Regions from separate parts of the Clostridium celatum genome, predicted to be linked through region 1. Evidence: predicted binding sites of a transcription regulator. Region 1 holds the regulator's gene; the other holds the start of a gene.

The links. The regulator LexA, encoded in region 1, represses DNA repair genes until DNA is damaged. The targets are predictions, from matches to a motif close to CNAACANNTGTTNG.
Region 2: a site for LexA is predicted at 7,111-7,124, ahead of recA (recombinase RecA). Genes of this name have one in related genera too.

Annotation. Positions count from the first base shown of each region.
Region 1 covers NZ_JAJKGM010000064.1:930-10,160, reverse strand. Annotated here, with positions in the region: gene LPC13_RS15980 (methionine gamma-lyase family protein) at 90-1,346, shown strand; gene LPC13_RS15975 (DUF3267 domain-containing protein) at 1,386-2,264, opposite strand; gene lexA (transcriptional repressor LexA) at 2,332-2,934, opposite strand; gene LPC13_RS15965 (hypothetical protein) at 3,093-3,473, shown strand; gene LPC13_RS15960 (tyrosine recombinase XerC) at 3,597-4,574, opposite strand; gene LPC13_RS15955 (hypothetical protein) at 5,139-5,327, opposite strand; gene LPC13_RS15950 (acetate uptake transporter) at 5,439-6,047, opposite strand; gene LPC13_RS15945 (ABC-F family ATP-binding cassette domain-containing protein) at 6,119-8,038, opposite strand; gene LPC13_RS15940 (hypothetical protein) at 8,139-9,231, opposite strand, start outside.
Region 2 covers NZ_JAJKGM010000054.1:2,911-12,973, forward strand. Annotated here, with positions in the region: gene LPC13_RS15370 (hypothetical protein) at 1-65, shown strand, start outside; gene LPC13_RS15375 (PadR family transcriptional regulator) at 105-440, opposite strand; gene LPC13_RS15380 (hypothetical protein) at 647-889, shown strand; gene LPC13_RS15385 (hypothetical protein) at 1,014-1,691, shown strand; gene LPC13_RS15390 (ClpP family protease) at 1,755-2,519, shown strand; gene LPC13_RS15395 (DNA translocase FtsK) at 2,628-4,979, shown strand; gene rimO (30S ribosomal protein S12 methylthiotransferase RimO) at 5,056-6,393, shown strand; gene pgsA (CDP-diacylglycerol--glycerol-3-phosphate 3-phosphatidyltransferase) at 6,377-6,964, shown strand; gene recA (recombinase RecA) at 7,145-8,185, shown strand; gene rny (ribonuclease Y) at 8,370-9,932, shown strand.

The DNA of each region.
Region 1 (9,231 bases):
AAATCTTTATATTTAGACTTTTATTATATATAATAGGTATTGAAATAATGAAATAGAGGAGTAGTAAGATGTTAAAAAATACTGAAAAAATGATGATAGAAACATATGGCATAAAAGAAAATGCCTTTGAAATTTATAAAAAGGCTTTAGCGGATGTAGAAGAACAATTTAAGCTATATGATGAAATAAGAGAATATAATCAATTAAAGGTTTTAAATGCTTTCCAAGAAGAAAGAATAAGTGATATGCATTTTACTAATTCATCAGGGTATGGATATGATGATATAGGAAGAGATACATTAGATAAAGTATACGCAAGAATTTTTAATACTGAAAGTGCATTAGTTAGACCTCATTTTGTTAATGGTACTCATGCAATTGGTTGTGCGCTAATGGGCAATTTAAGAACTGGGGATACAATGGTATGTATTACTGGTGCACCTTATGACACACTGCATAATATTATAGGAATAAGTGGTAAAGAAAATATAGGTTCTTTAAAAGAATATGGTGTTAATTATAAGCAAGTAGATTTAAAAAATGGTACATTCGATACTGAAAAAATTATAGAAGTTTTAAAAGAAGACCATAGTATAAAATTAGTACATATACAAAGAAGTACTGGATATGGATGGAGAAAATCTTTCCTAGTATCAGAAATAGGAGAAATCATTTCTGTAATTAAAGGGATAAGAGAAGATGTTTGTATATTTGTAGATAATTGTTATGGTGAATTAATAGATACTATAGAGCCAACAGATGTTGGAGCAGACTTAGTTGCAGGTTCTTTAATTAAAAACTTAGGTGGTGGTATTGCACCTACTGGAGGATATATAGCAGGAAAAACTAAATATGTTGAGCAAGCAGCATTTAGATTAACTACACCTGGAATAGGAGGGGAGTGTGGATCAACATTTGGTGTAATGAGACAATTATATCAAGGATTATTTTTAGCCCCACATATAGTTATGGAAGCATTAAAAGGGGCAGTTTTTTGTGCTAGAGTAATGGAGCTTGCTGGCTATGAAGTTTTACCTAAGTATGATGATAAAAGAAGTGATATAATTCAAGCTATTAAATTTGGAGATAGAGAAAAACTTATTAAATTCTGTAAGGGAATACAAAAGGGTTCTCCAATAGATTCATTTGTTGAATGTGAACCATGGGCAATGCCGGGGTATAATGATGAAGTTATAATGGCAGCAGGTGCTTTTATTCAAGGATCATCAATTGAATTATCTGCTGATGCACCTATAAGGGAGCCATATATTGCATATCTTCAAGGTGGTCTTACATTTGATCATGCTAAAATAGGTACATTAATATCTTTAAATAGTATAATTTAAATTATAAAAAGGTCGTATAAAATGGTACGACCTTTTTTGTTATTTTATATCAGAGTTTATAGTATTATCTATAGGTGGTTCAGAAACTACATTAGTAAAATCATCATTTTTTAAATCTTTGGGAGAGTCATCGCTTTTAAACTCTAAGGTATCTTCAATGTTATTAAAATTATTGGAATTATCGAATAATTCTAATTGATCTATATCAAAATCAGTATCAATAAGATTATCTAAAGTAATCTCATTATTACTAACATCATTAATATCAGTATTATTAACGTCAGTAGTAACCTCCATTATATCAGATGAAGTATTTTCTAAAAGATAATCGTAATTATTAGGAATAATAAATAGTGATTTACATCCATTATTAGTATCTGAGATTAATTCTAAAATAATATTTAATAAATCTTCAGAAGATAATATTGCATTTGCAAATGAGAGTGCATATAAATTTAAATTAAAACCTATAACAGATATAATAATTAAAGGAATAAGAGAAAATATTAAAAATGGGGTTATAAGACTAAGAAAAAGCCTAAAACTATTAATTTCTTCTGTTAATTCGCTAGTTAATAATCTATTTTTATTGAAAAAGATAAGTTTATTTACTTTATTTTTAAAAGGATTCTTATAAAAAAGTGAATGAATAAATTCATGAGGGATTTGTATTAAATAAAAAATTAAGAAATATAAAATAGCAAAGGATAGCAAATATATTTTTAATTCAGAAACTGAAGAAACATTAAAGTATATTGAATAGCCAAAACCAAATCCATAAAATAAGATAAACATTATTCTAACTAAAAGTCGTAAATTTAAATATTTATCTCTATTAAAAAACTCAATTGGACATATTATATTAGCATTATCAAAATCATATTTGTTTTTAAAAAAATGACCAATAGATATTTTCATTGAATTACACCTCGTTTTTAAAGATTAATAAAAAAGAATCATACAATAAAGTATGACTCCTTAAGTATTAATATGTCCTAAATAATCCAACTAATTTACCTAAAATAATACAATTATCAACTATGATAGCATCCATATTATCATTTTCAGGTTGAAGTCTAATATGTCCATCTTCACGATAAAATCGTTTTAAAGTAGCTTCATTTTCTATTAATGCAACTACAATATCGCCATTACGAGCTGTTTGACATTTTTCAATTATAGCTAAATCTCCATCAAAGATTCCTGCATTGATCATACTATTACCACTTATATTAAGCATAAATAATTCGTCGTTATGCTTGATATAATTTAAAGGAAGTGGAAAAATATCTTCAACATTTTCATTAGCTAAAATAGGAATACCAGCAGTTACCTTTCCTATTATAGGAACATTAACCATTTCTTTTTTTATTGAATTATCTATTATTTCTAAAGCTCTAGGCTTTGTTGGATCTCTTCTTATTAAACCCTTACCTTCTAGTCGTTTAAGATGACCATGAACAGATGACGTGGATTTTAACCCAACAGCTTCACATATTTCTCTGACAGAAGGTGGGTATCCTTTGTTATCGGTGTAAGTTTTTAAAAATTCATAAATTTCATTTTGCTTATTATTTACTTCACGCATTAGTAACACCTCACTTATTTGAGATAATTATAACATACCTAATTAGTAATATCAAACTTATGTTCTTAAAATTTAAAAAAAATGTAAAAAATTTATCTTGTAAAAATATGAATAAACTGATAGAATAAAAAAGTTAAAAACTTTTAGGTGGTGATTATATGACAAATAAATATACTGAGGATGATTATTGTGATATATACTCAAAAAAAATTTGTGATAATTGTGGAAAGTGTTTAGAGGAAAATGGGGTTGACATAAGAGCAATAAATATTGATGATATTGCTAAAACAGTTGAAGAAAACTCATTTATAGAAGATGAATTAAAAAAAGCTCTAGAATTATTAAATGAAGAAAATAGAGAAGAGGATATAGAAGAAGAGATAGATATAGATATTCAATCTGAATTAGAAGAAGATTACATAGATGCTTTTGATAACATTGTTTACTTAGATGAAATTGGAGTAGAAGAGGATTCTGAACTAGATGAATTGACAGAAGAAATATATCCAGGAATAAGAAAATTAAAAAGAAACAAATAATAAAAATAAAAGAAACATAGTTATAAATTATGTTTCTTTTATTTTTGTCTTATTATTTTAATAAATTAATAAAAAAATGCTAAAAATACGAGTGTTGAACATATGTTCTTAATAGTGTGTTTATCATATATTAGCTAAAGGATTAGAGTTTATAGCATCTCTAAGTGCATCATCATCAACATGAGTATAAATTTGAGTTGTTGAAATATTTTCATGACCAAGTATACTTTGTAAGCTTCTAATATCTACATTGCCATGTTTATACATTAATGTAGCTGCTGTATGTCTTAGTTTATGAGGAGTATATTTATCATTTAATAATCCAGCATCTTTTATATGTTTTTTTACAAGTAATTCAACAGTTCTTTTATTTATAGGCTTTCCTCTAGAAGAAAGGAATAAGAAAGCTTTGTCTTCTGTAGTTGATTTATCTTCATTTCTAATTGATATATACTTATTTATAGATGTTATACATGCGTTATTTAAATATACTGTACGTTCTTTATTTCCTTTCCCAATAATATTTAGTGTATCTCCTTTAATTTTATCAATTTTAATAGAGCATAGTTCAGATAAACGCAAACCACAATTTAAAAATAATGTTAAAATACAATAATCTCTATAATAGTTAGTATTATTTACATCTAATGAAGTTAACAAGTGTATACTTTCATCTAAGTTAAGATATACAGGGTTTCTTTTGCTTATCTTAGGTGACTCTAATTCAAGTGCTGGATTAATAGAAATTATCTTGGCTTTACCATATAAAAAGTTAAAAAAGGATTTTAAAGTAGCAACTTTTCTTGCTCTAGCATAGGAACTATTATTTCTTTGCTTTTCAACAAAAGATAAAAATGCATATAAATCAGTTAAAGTAATATCTTTAACAATATTCTCATTTATATCGGATATTATGATTTCTTCAAATTCAATATCTTTAGAAGTTTCAATACCTTTATATACTTTCAAGAATCTAAAGAATAGACAAAGATCTAGTTTATAAGCATTAACAGTATTTATAGATTTACCTTTAATAGTAGATAAATAATTAAGAAAATCTAATAGTATTACGGGAAGAGTAGAATCAGCTTTTATATCTATACCAAATTGATTAAAAGCTTGAAACTTTTCATCAGTATTTAATATTAATGCACTTTTATCTATATTTAATTTGTTAATTGTATTAGATTTATTAGCATTTTTAGCTTTTATTAATGATCTATTTAAACCTAGTTCTTTTAGCCATATTTGTATGGTTCTAACTCCAACTTTATAAATAGTAGCTAATTGACTTGAGGTTAGATTATGAATTTCAACTAATATATATAAATCCGTTATTATATATTCATATCCACGATTTATACCAAGTTCAGCAAAATTATTTTTTATGATATTAATTTTTTCAATATCAACAGCAGTTAGCTTTATAGATAATAGAGATTTTACTTCAGATGAGTATTCATAGTTCTTATATTTAAAAGTTTTTGTTCTACCTATAGCCAAAAATATTCCCCCTTAAAAATATAGATAAAATAGCATAATATATACACGAAATTTTAGAAATGTATATTTAGCGAAATTTTAATAACGAAAAAATAGTGCCTTTCTTTAGTAATATTTAATATATTATAGTTTAAATATTACTAAAGAAAGATATTTTTAAACTTATTTTTCAATTTCAATTATGTTTTTAATAAGTGATTCTTTAATAAGCTCAGATTTAGAAAAACCTTTTCTAAAATAACGAATTTGTTTATATTTTTCATTATTCATTTCAAAATCTAATATATCAATTCTATCTCCAATATAAAAAATAGGTTCTTTTTGACCTTTTATATTAATTTGAATTTTCATTAATTTCCTCCTATGTTATGTAATAAATGTATATTTATATTATACAATATATATTAACAAATAAACAATAAAAAAAGGAAAAGCTTATTTTGCTTTTCCTTTTTTTATTGTTTATTTAAATATACCAAATGGCTTTCCAACTGGTAAAAATACTTTTCCAAAGTGCTTATTTAATACTGCTGCTGCAGAACCATAGAATGACATTAAAGCAATTAATAATTCTGACCAAGCTGCTAAAGAATGAGAAATTTCAGGCATTATACCAAATGCGTTTAGTGATAAGCCTAAGAATAAACAATCAATTAAAACAAATATTGTAAATAATACTTTATGAGTTTCCATAGCTCCTATAGTCATGTAAAGTGAGAATATTAGATATGCTAAAAATGCAAATCCTAATTGCTTGCTATCAGCTGCTAAAGCTAATTTTTCTCCAAAAACACCATTTTGAATTAGCCAAGTAAAGCCCATTGAATACCAGAAGAATGCAAAAGCACCAAATGCTGTAGCACCAAATGTATTATCATGTTTAAAATCATTAATACAAGCAAATAATTGAGCAGTAGCTCCTAAGAATATTGCCCAAGGAAAAACTAATGATACTCCACTTGTTAATCCTAATTTTTGAGAAGATGCTACAAGTGTAATTACAGCAAGTCCAAATAATCCTAATGCAGATGGATCTGCAGTTACAATTTTAATCTTTTGTGTATTTTCCATAATTTCCTCCTAAAAAGTTAATCTAATAATTTCGACTTTTAAAGGTTAACAGAAAGTAAATAACTTGTCAATTATTTTTGACTGTTAAATTCTTTGATTTTTAAATCTAAATTTTCTAAATATTCTTGTCTTTCATATTTAAACATTAACTCTTCTTCTAAAGTATTTTTTTCTTTATCTAGCTCGCTTAGAAGACCATAATTGCTAGCATTTTTGCTCATCTCTTCTTCTATTGATGATATTGCAATTTCAAGCTTTTCAATATCATCGTAGATAGTTTCGAATTCTTTTTGTTCTTTAAATGTAAATTTAGGTCTTGTATCTTTATTTTTTATATATTCTTTTTTCTTTTTTTCCTTTGAAGAATTAGTATCGGCTTTATTACTATTAGAATCTTCAATCTCTTTATAAATTAAAAAGTCACTATAATTACCATTATATATAGAAATATTCCCATTATCGAAAGCAAATATTTTATTACAAATTCTATCTAAAAAGTATCTATCATGTGATACAACAATTACTATTCCAACAAACTCATCTATAAAATCTTCTAAAATTTTAAGCGTTTCAATATCTAAATCATTAGTAGGCTCATCTAAGATTAATACATTAGGTGATTCCATTAATATTCTTAAAAGATGCAGACGTCTACGTTCACCTCCAGAGAGTTTTTCTATAGGTGTATATTGTTTTGTTCCATCAAATAAGAAACGTTCTGCTAACTGAGAAGCTGAAATTTTTATACCACTATCAGTTGGTATCCACTCTCCTCCTTCTTTAATATAATCTATAGCTCTCATAGATAAATCCATATGAGAATCATCTTGTGTAAATGATTTAATTTTTACAGTGTCACCTATTATTACATCACCATTATCATTTTTTAAATCACCTGTTATTATATTTAATAAGGTTGTTTTCCCTACACCATTTCTACCAATAATACCAATTCTATCTTCTTTTAAAAAAGTATAATTGAAATTATTTATAATATTTTTATTATTAAAAGATTTGCATATATCAATAAGTTCAATTGTTTTTTTACCAAGTCTTGATCCGATGAAAGGCATATCAATCTTTGGTCTCTCTTCTATATATTCTTTGCTTACTAACTCATCAAATCTTTGTAATCTAGCTTTTTGCTTAGTTGTTCTAGCTTTAGCCCCTCTTCTTACCCATTGCAATTCTTTTGCTATAAGTTTTTGTCTTTTTTCTTCCATTGATTGTTCAAGTTCTATTCTCTCAACTTTTTTTTCTAAGTATGTTGTATAATTTCCAGTATAGGAATATAATTTTCCTCTATCTAATTCAAGAATTTTATTACTAACTCTATCTAAGAAGTATCTATCATGAGTTATCATTAATAAAGAGATATTTTTAGAGTTTAAATACTCCTCTAACCACTCTATTGATTCAGAATCAAGATGATTTGTAGGCTCATCTAAAACTAATAAATCACAAGGTTTTATTAAAGCACCAGCTAAGAATACTCTCTTTTTTTGACCACCAGAAAGTTTTCCCATCTTCATTGAATAATCAGATATTCCTAATTTATTTAAAATAGTCTTTGCTTCACTTTCTAAAGACCATAAATTTAAAGAGTCTATCTTATCTTGAAGTTTAATTAATTTATCATTTATATCAGCATCAAATTCATGGTTGTTTAAATAGTCTACTAATGACTCATATTCTTTTAATAGTTTCATTTCTAAACTATCACCATTAAATATTTGATCTATTATAGTAGAATTCTCATCAAACTTTGTATCTTGACCAAGATATTCTATTCGTACATCTTTACCTTTTGTTATATTTCCGTTGAAAAATTCATCTCTTCCAGTTATTATTTTTAATAATGTTGATTTACCGGAACCATTTAACCCAATTAATCCTATTTTATCCCCAGTATTAATTCCCAAAGAAATATTATCTAAAAGAATTGTTTCACTATAAGATTTTGATATGTTTTCAAGTGTTATTAAGTTCATAATTTTCTCCTTTGCTAACTTCTATATGACTAAAGCTTCATTGAATAATTTTAACATCAAAATTATTATATTGCAAAAAAAAGAAGCCTTAAGGCTTCTTTTATGCTAATGTTAATAAGGCATTTTGTATTTTTATTAATTCATCATTTTTATTAATCCACCAATCTCTACTCCAGATAAAAATTATATTAGAACAAGCACTCCTCAAAGTGAGAAGATTTATTAAATCATTTTTTGTAAATGAATTAATGGGATTTATATATATGATTATACTTTTAGATTCATTAGAATTTTGTTTAATTTCTATTAAATTATTATTTATTGTAATTAAATAATTAAAAGGTTTTAATAACTTAATTATTTCATTTAAAATTTTATTATTTGATATATTTAGGTTATTATTAGCATCTTTAGGTATAAAGGATTTAATATTTGAATCCTTTAAAATAAGATCAAAATTAGTAAAATAGTTTTTTTTGTTATTAATAACAGGTTCTTCTTTTAATATATAAATAGGATGTATAATATTGATAATTTTTTTTATATTATTTATAGGGTGTATTTTAGAAATTTTTATAGGTAAATTCCTTGTAATTTTGTTTGAAATTATATTGCTATACAATGGTTTGGGTGCTAATAAGCTAAATGTATTCATTAATAATGTTTTAAATGATTTTATACCATAATCTAATGAATTTAAATAATTATTAATATTATTATAGTTATTTAAAATTTTACTGTTTTTTAATTCTATCTCATAAATGGATTTATAAAAAAAGAATTCAGGTATAAATGATATAAGCTTTTTTAAAGAATCTTTATTAGGATAATATTTATAAAAATCTTCTAAAATGCTTAATTCTAATTTACTAATACTACTTACTTTCTGTTCTATTTTTAAATAATTATCATATGCCACTAATAAATTTTTAAGTTCTGCAATATAGGATTGCAATTCATCATCTTGTAATATATATTTTTTTATATTATCAAAAATATCTTCATTAAAAATTTCTTTTATGAAAGAAAATGAATTTACATATAAGTTTAAATTATCTATATTCTCCATATATTGATTGTAAATACATTCTTCTTTTTCTTTATATTCATTTAAAAGTTTTAGTTTTTCTATTTTGACTTTTTTTCTATTAAATAAATATCTAAAATTAAACTTTGAATGGGTATTGATTTTA
Region 2 (10,063 bases), on a different contig from region 1:
CCCTTATGAAGGAAGGATATAGAAATTTGTTACGTTCTTTAGATGAACAATATATTAAAGAGTAAAGTTTACGTTTTAAATATAATTCGTAAACTTTACTCTTTTTATATCAACATATTAATCATAACATCTATTGTATTTTTAGTTTTCTTTAAATTATCTACATAGTCGGCAACATGCATTTTATAGTATTGAATTCCTTCATCTGTAATATGGTATATCTTTTTGCTTCTTTTATTTAATACTTCATTCCCAACCCATTCACTTATTACATAACCTTTAATTTCAAGGTCATATAATGTTTCGTATATAGTGCTTGAAGAAACAGGAAATGGCAAATTAGTACTTTGAAATTTTTCTCTAAAAACCTCTAATATTTTATTTCCAAATACAGTTTCTCCTTTGGATAGTTCTTTTAATATATAAAATGAATACAGCATTTTAGTATTAACCGTATTTCTAGGTGCAACTAATCTATTTCTATTACCACTCAAAAAATCACTCCTCTTTTTTTAAAGATTGTATACATAATTTTATCAAATTTTAGATATTATGTCTAATTATTAAAAGTTTAATATTAAAAAGCACCTTAAATCATTAATATGAATACAATATATTAAAGTACAAATGATAGGAGATGAGTAACATGTCTCGAAAATGTTGTAGAAGAAACTGCTGTTGCCAAAACAATTGCTGTTGTCAAAATAACTGTTGTTGCCCTAGCAATTGCTGCGGTCAAAATAATTGCGGATGTGGTTACGGTGGCTATGGTAATTGCGGAGGATTCGGTGGCTATGGTAATTGCGGAGGATTCGGCGGCTACGGTGGTTGCGGTGGCGGCTGGTGGTGGATAATAATATTATTATTCTTTTGCGGAGGCTGCTGGTAATCTAGACTTTAGTGCATCAAAAGTGTATCAAATTTTTGATGCACTTTTTTTGATTAACTTTTTATAAATAGAATTTAATTAAAAGGGAAAAATAATTTAGAACTATCATTTAGAGGTGATATATATGATAAAAGTAAAAACTATACTATTAACTTTAATCACAGTTCTATTTTTATTTCAAACTCCTTACGCAGAACCTATTAATGAAAATGATCAAAATTCCGAATCCATTAATGAGAATAATAAAGATTATAAAAAATTAGAAGATTTAAAAAGAGAATTAAAAGAAGAAAGAAAAGTTATTGATCAACAAAGACTAGAGCAGATTAAATTAAAAGAATTAGAAAAAAATAAAGATAAAAATGACACAGAAGTTACACCAGACACTACAAATAGCAAAGAAAATAAAACTCCTAAAAAAGCACAGGATAACATTGTTCCAAGCTTAATTGTACGTTTACGCGGAAAACATTCTACAAAATATTTATGCGAATACAACTTTACTGTAAAGAATAACAATACAGAAAATTCAGTAAGTAATGTAATAATTGAAGATTATGATACCTTACTAAAAAAACCTTCTTTAAAAGTACGTCCAGGTGAAACTATTAATCTTGAATTTTCTAGAAAACCTGAAAAATTAACTACATACATATATGGCGAAAATAATAATGAAGAAATTTCATTAAAAAAAGGTTCTTTTAAAGTTCCTACTCTTGATAAAAAAATAATACTAATAATAGAAGGTACATATGATAATGGTTATGTTAAATATGCCATTGTTTTAGATATAAGAAATTAGTATAAAATGATTATTTTAATATCTTACTACATAAAATATAGCTATAATTAGGAGGAATTAATAATGCAAAATAATATCTATAACTCAAATATTGAATATACTTCTGAAGGAGAAGTTCCAGAAAAGGATAAAAATACAACTGATGAATCAGTAGAAAAAAAGGAAGATGCTAAACTTAAAGAAATAAAAGAACTTGGAACATTAAACTCTAGTGGTGATGATCAAAGTATTCAAATACTACCTATAATAGGTCAAATAGAAGGTCATGTTGTGTCACCACCTCAAACTAAATCAACAAAATACGAACATATAATACCTCAATTGATATCAATGCAACAAAATGATAAGGTAAAAGGAATATTAATAGTATTAAATACAGTGGGCGGAGATGTTGAAGCTGGCTTGGCTATCGCTGAAATGATAAATTCAATTTCTAAACCTACTGTTTCAATTGTCATAGGTGGTGGTCATTCTATAGGTGTTCCATTAGCAACCTCTGCTGACTTTTCATTTATTACACCTTCAGCTACTATGATAGTTCACCCTGTTCGTATGAATGGATTTGTTATAGGTGTAGCTCAAACATTCCATTATTTCAAAAAGATGCAAGAAAGAATAAATAATTTTGTTGTTAGAACATCTAAAATAGATAAAGATGAATTAGAAAGAATGATGTTGCGTTCAGATGAACTATTAAACGATATGGGTACTATGTTAATAGGAGAACAGGCTGTTGAATGTGGTTTAATAAATCAAGTTGGTGGTATAAAAGATGCATTAGATAAACTTGACGAATTAATAAATAATGCAGATAATAAAAATAACTAGAAATTCCCTCTGGGAGTTTCTTTTTATTTGTAAATTATATTAAAATAGTACTATACTATGATTATACTATAATTTCCAATTATATTTTTACAAAAGGAGGTAGATAAAATGGCAACTCAAAAGAAGAAAAGAAAGAATAAGCCCAAGCAGTCTTCTTTCGAAATGCAGGGAGATATTAAGGCCATATTATTAATTTCTATAGGTATTATATTAGCATTTTCAACATATACAAACATTGCTGGTATTTTATCCATTCTTACACGAAAAATTCTTTACTCACTTATAGGTATAATTATTTATGCAATACCTATTTTCTTAATTTGTCTTGGTATTAATACTATAAAATCAAAGGGGAAAGCAACTTATTCAAGAAAGTTTTTTAGCCTTTCAATATTTTTTATAGTTGTTTGGCTTTTGTGTAGCACGATAAATATTAATCAAGCTGTTAGTGACCTAGAAACTATAAACTTTGCTAATACATTAAAAAAAATATCATTTTATACAAGTACATCTTTACATGGTGGAATTTTAGCTTATTTAATAACTTATCCACTCTATAAACTAACTGGGTTTATTGGTAGCTATATTGTTTATATAACTTTAATTTTAATTTGTATTATATTATTCTTAGATATTACTTTATATGATATATATATAAAATTCAAAAACGTTACTAGTCTACTAAAGGATAATTTTACAAACCCTAAACCAAGTAAAAAATTATCAAAATCTAAAGTAAAAAAAGAAAAGAATATCTCTTCAGAATTAGATGATAGTGAAGAATGTAATTATATTAATGATATAAATAATAAAATTGAAATACTGGACTTTATGAAAAATTCTAATTTAGAAACTTTTTCAAATTTTCAAGATATAAATGCAGATGATTATTTTGAAGAGAAAAATAGTAATAATTCTTCCTTTTCCACTAATACTACGCTTTATGAAACAAAAAATATAGTAAATAAAGAAGTGGTAAATAAAGAAATTGAAGATAACTTAAATTCTTTAGAAAAAACTACAGAAAAGAAATATATTTTCCCAGATGTAGATTTACTTAACATAAATTCAAAACTTCAATTAAAAAATGAGGATAAAAAAGATTTAATAGATAGTGCTAATAAACTTGAGGAAACACTTTCTAATTTTGGAGTAGATGCTAAAGTTATTCAAGTAACAAAAGGTCCTTCAGTTACTAGATTCGAACTACAACCTAGTCCAGGTGTTAAAGTTTCTAAAATTGTTAATTTACAAGATGATATTGCTTTAGGACTAGCTGCAAATGGTGTAAGAATAGAAGCTCCCATCCCTGGGAAAGCGGCAATAGGTATAGAGGTTCCAAATAAGAAACAAGCCCCTGTGTTTTTAAGAGAAGTTTTAGATTCAAAAGAATTTACAGATACTGATAAAACATTAGCATTTGCACTTGGAAAAGATATTACTGGAAAATGTATTGTTGGTGATTTAAGCAAAATGCCTCATATGCTAATTGCAGGTGCTACAGGCTCAGGTAAATCGGTATGTATTAACACTTTAATAATAAGTTTATTATATAAGTACTCTCCAAAAGATGTTAAGCTTCTAATGATAGACCCTAAAGTTGTTGAGTTAAGTGTATATAACGGTATACCTCATCTTCTTATTCCAGTTGTTACTGATCCAAAAAAAGCAGCTGGTGCTTTAAATTGGGCAGTAAATGAAATGAATAAGAGATATAATTTATTTTCGCAAATGAAAGTTAAAAACATTGAATCCTATAATAACTTATATAAAAAAGGAGAAATAGATGAAAAGCTTCCTTATGTTGTAATGATTGTGGACGAGCTTGCTGATTTAATGATGGCCTGTCCTAATGATGTTGAAGATTATATATGTAGATTAGCACAAATGGCTAGAGCAGCAGGAATGCATTTAATTATAGCAACTCAAAGACCATCTGTTGATGTTATTACAGGGGTTATAAAAGCTAATATTCCATCTAGAATTTCATTTGCTGTTTCATCAGGAATTGATTCTAGAACAATTTTAGATCAAACTGGTGCTGAAAAATTATTAGGAAGAGGGGATATGCTATATAATCCTATAGGAGAAAATAAACCATTAAGAGTGCAAGGCTCATTTATTTCTGAAGAGGAAGTAGAAAATGTTGTAGATTTCATAAAATCATCATATGAAGAGGTTAACTATTCAAATGATATAATAGACCATATTAATAATGAAAATACCACAGAAGTCGCATCAGATAGTGAATCTGATGAACTATTAGACGAAGCTATTAAAATTGTAGTAGAATATCAACAAGCATCTACTTCATTTATTCAAAGAAAATTAAGAGTAGGATTTAATAGAGCTTCTAGAATAATGGAGGACTTAGAAGAGCGTGGAATTATTTCAGAAAAAGATGGAAGCAAACCAAGACAGGTATTAGTAAGTAAAGAAGAGCTTTATAGTAGAGATTAATATAAAATACTTGTAAATATTCTTATGTTAAATTAAAATAATAATTATTATTATATACACTTAGGAGGAAAATATTTTGAATAAATATAAAGTTGGAATGGTTAGTTTAGGCTGTGATAAAAACAGAGTAGACTCAGAACTTATATTAGGAACAATCAATAAATTTTATGAAATAACTAATAATGCTAAAGAAGCAGATATAATTATTGTAAATACATGTGGATTTATAGAAAGTGCAAAACAAGAATCTATAGATACTATTCTAGAAATGGCTGAATATAAAAATAAATATAACTGTAAAATGCTTATTGCAACTGGTTGCCTTACGCAAAGATACGGAGATGAGTTGTTAGAATTAATTCCTGAAATAGATATACTTATGGGAGTTAATGACTATATGAAACTACACAAATTAATATTAGATTTCATTAAAACTCAAAGAAGAGTATCATCAACATCTTATACTGATGAAGGAATCAATGAAGGTGAAAGAATTCTTACTACTAAAACTCATACAGCATATGTTAGAATAGCAGAAGGATGTAATAACTTTTGTACTTACTGTATAATCCCTAAAATAAGAGGTAAATTTAGAAGCAGAACAAAAGAAAGTATCTTAAATGAAGTAAAGAAGTTAGTAGACTTTGGCGTAAAAGAAATTATACTTATAGCTCAAGATTTAACTAATTATGGTGTAGATATCTACAATAAAAAAAATCTACATGAATTAATTAGAGAAATCTCAGAAGTTGAAGGGATAGAATGGATTAGACTACTTTATTGCTATCCAGAAGAAATTACAGATGAGTTGATTGAAGAAATTGCTACTAATAAAAAAGTAGTTAAATACTTAGATTTACCTATTCAACATATAAGTACAAAAATCTTAAGACAAATGGCTAGAAAAACTAATAAAGACACTATAATAAACAAGATTGAATTATTAAGAAAAAAAGTTCCAGGAATTGCTTTAAGAACTTCTCTTATAGTTGGATTCCCAGGTGAAACAGAGGAAGATTTCAACGAATTAAAAGAATTCTTAACTGATTATAAATTAGAAAACGTTGGTGTATTTGCATATTCACAAGAAGAGGGAACTCCAGCAGCAAAAATGGATAATCAAGTTGAAGATGATGTAAAAGAACAAAGAAAAGAAATATTAATGCAAATCCAAAGAAAAATCGTAAAAGAACAAAACAAATTGAAAATCGACAATATTTATGATACTATTATAGATGGAAATAATGGAGAATATTACATTGGAAGAAATTATGAAATGTCTCCTGAAATTGATGGTATTATATTTATTAAAAAGAATACTAATTTAAAAATAGGCGATATAGTTAAAGTTAAAATAACCGATGTAATGGACTACGATTTAATAGGAGATGTTTTTAATGAATTTAGCAAATAAATTAACGATGCTTAGAATAATTTTAGTTCCTATATTTCTAATATTCATTGTAGTAAAAGGCATACCATATGGTTCAATTATTGCTACATTGATATTTATTATAGCATCACTAACTGATCAATTAGATGGATATATAGCTAGAAGTAGAAATGAAATAACTAATTTCGGAAAATTTATGGATCCTCTAGCTGATAAATTATTAGTAACAGCGGCACTAATTTCATTGGTTGAATTTAACCTAATTCCAGGATGGGCAACTGTAGTAATAATAGCTAGAGAATTTGCAGTATCAGGACTTAGAACTTTAGCAGCTTCTGAAGGAAAAGTAATCGCTGCAAGCTGGTGGGGAAAAATTAAAACAGTTACGCAAATAATAGCTATATTATTATTATTATTCCAAGTAAATATTGAATCTACAGCTTATTTAAGTAATATGGTTAATAATAATGAAATAGTTAAAACTTTCTTTGCTTATGCTCCTAAAATAGCACTAATAATTGCTGTTTTAATGACAATAGTGTCTGGCATAGATTATTTTGTTAAAAATAAGCATGTAATTTCAATGAAATAACAGATTAAAACATACAAATAATGGATATAATTATAAAAGTTCCTTCTAAATATTTTAGTTGGAACTTTTAGACTATAATGTGAATTAATATTATAATTTAATTTTTGTTGACTATATTACAATAATAATTTATAATCTTAACTATAAGAACAAATGTTCATAAAGAAGGGTGGTAATTTTATGACAAATATTGATGTAAATAAATTAAAAGCAATCGAAAATGCTATGAGTCAAATTGAAAAACAATTTGGTAAAGGTTCAATAATGAAATTAGGTGAACATAGCACGCTTAATATAGACTCAATTTCCACTGGTTGTCTTGATTTAGATATAGCACTAGGAATAGGTGGTGTTCCTAGAGGAAGAATAATTGAAATTTATGGTCCTGAAAGTTCTGGTAAAACAACAGTTGCTTTACATATAGCCGCAGAAGCACAAAAACTTGGTGGAGCTGTAGCCTTTGTTGATGCTGAACATGCTCTTGATCCTAGTTATGCTAGAAACCTTGGAGTAGATACTGAAAATCTTATTGTTTCACAACCTGATACAGGTGAACAAGGATTAGAAATAGCAGAAGCTCTTGTACGTTCTGGAGCAATTGATGTATTAGTTGTTGACTCTGTTGCTGCGTTAGTTCCTAGAGCTGAAATTGAAGGTGAAATGGGTGATTCTCATGTAGGACTTCAAGCAAGATTAATGTCACAAGCATTAAGAAAATTAACTGGTACTATTAATAAATCTAAATGTGTTGTTATATTTATAAATCAGTTAAGAGAAAAAGTTGGTGTAATGTTTGGAAATCCAGAAACTACAACTGGAGGAAGAGCACTTAAATTCTATTCATCTATAAGACTTGATGTTAGAAGAATTGATTCTATAAAACAAGCAGATGAAATTGTTGGAAATAGAACAAGAGTTAAGGTTATGAAAAATAAAGTAGCTCCTCCATTTAAACAAGCTGAATTTGATATCATGTATAATGAAGGTATTTCAAGAACAGGTAATATAGTCGATGTGGGCGTTAAAGAAAATATCGTTCAAAAAAGTGGTGCTTGGTTCTCTTATAATGATATAAGATTAGGACAAGGAAGAGAAAATGCAAAGCAATATCTTAAAGATAATCCTGAAATTGCTTTAGAAATAGAAAATAAAATCAGAGAAAAATATAACTTACCTTTAATGACTGCTCCTAAAGCAGTTAAGAAAGCTGATGAAAAATAATCTTTTTAAAAAATGATATGTAAAATACATATCATTTTTTATTTATCACACTCTAAGTAATCTTGACATAATTTTGTTTCTAAGGTAAAATAATAACAAATACTGGTTTATCATATTCATAGAATAGTGAGAATAATATGACACCTAGACGTTTTCTATTAGATTATAAATTAAATAGAGGTTTATGCGAGGAGGTGTTAGTTTGGATAGAATATTACCTATTATATTGGTTGATATTTTACTATTAGCAGTATTCGGTTATATCGTATACAAAGCTATACAAAAAGCCACAAAAAATAAGGTTTTACTTTTAGAAAAAGAAGCTGAAGATTTAGTTGAAAAAGCTAAAAAAGAAGCTGAAGCAACTAAGAAAGAGTCTATTTTAGAGGCAAAGGAAGAAGTTCACAAACTAAGAAATGATTTAGACAGAGATTCTCGTGAGAGAAGAAATGAAATTCAAAGGCTTGAAAGAAGAATTCTTCAAAGAGAGGAATCTTTAGACAAAAAGAGTGATCTTTTAGAAAAGAAAGAAGAAACTATCAATAAGAGATTGCAAGAAATTGATCAATTGGAAGAGAATGTTCAGCAGTTATTTACTAAAAGAAGAGAGGAATTGGAAAGAATTTCAACTTTAACTTCTGATGAAGCTAAAGAACTTCTATTAGGCGAAGTAAGAAAAGAAGTTTCTCATGATGCAGCTTTAATGATTAAAGAAATTGAATCAAAAGCAAAAGAAGAAGCTGATAAAAAAGCTAGAGAAATAATTACTACTGCTATTCAAAGATGTGCTGCAGATCATGTATCTGAATCAACAGTTCATGTTGTTGCATTACCAAATGATGAAATGAAAGGCAGAATTATTGGAAGAGAAGGAAGAAACATTAGAACACTCGAAACATTGACAGGAGTTGATTTAATAATTGATGATACTCCAGAGGCTGTTATTTTATCTAGCTTTGACCCTATTAGGAGAGAAGTAGCTAAAATAGCACTTGAAAAATTAATTGTAGATGGAAGAATACATCCAGCTAGAATTGAAGAAATGGTTGAAAGAGCCACAAGAGATGTTGAAAATGATATTAAAGAAGAAGGCGAACAAGCAACTCTAGAAACAGGAGTACATGGTTTACATCCTGAAATTATAAGACTTTTAGGAAGACTAAAATATAGAACTAGTTATGGTCAAAATGTTTTAAAACATTCTATTGAAGTAGCTTACTTGGCTGGATTAATGGCTTCTGAATTAGGTCTTGATGTAAATTTAGCTAAAAGAGCTGGATTATTACATGACATTGGTAAAGCTGTAGATCAAGAACAAGAAGGTCCTCACGCATTAATAGGTGGAGACTTAGCTAAAAAATATCATGAATCACCATTAATAGTTAATGCAATTGCTGCTCATCATGGTGATGTAGAAATGATGTCTTTAGAAGCCGTATTAGTTCAAGCAGCAGATGCAATATCAGCTGCTAGACCTGGCGCTAGAAGAGAAACACTAGAAGCTTATATTAAAAGACTAGAGAAACTTGAAGAAATTGCCAATTCTTATGAAGGCGTAGATAAGTCATATGCTATTCAAGCTGGAAGAGAAATAAGAATCATGGTTAAACCAGAACTATTAGACGATGCAGGTTCAATTGAATTAGCTCGTAATTTAGCTAAAAGTGTTGAAGAACAGTTAGAATATCCAGGGCAAATTAAAATAAATGTTATAAGAGAAATAAGAGCAGTGGATTTTGCTAAATAATAGAAAAATAAAAAAATACATTTCGTAGTAATACTAAATGTATTTTTTTATTTTTTTATTTTTTTATGAATTTTTTATTTTTTTTGTGAATTTTAGAAGGAATTTTTTTCTTTTTATAGAATATTAATATT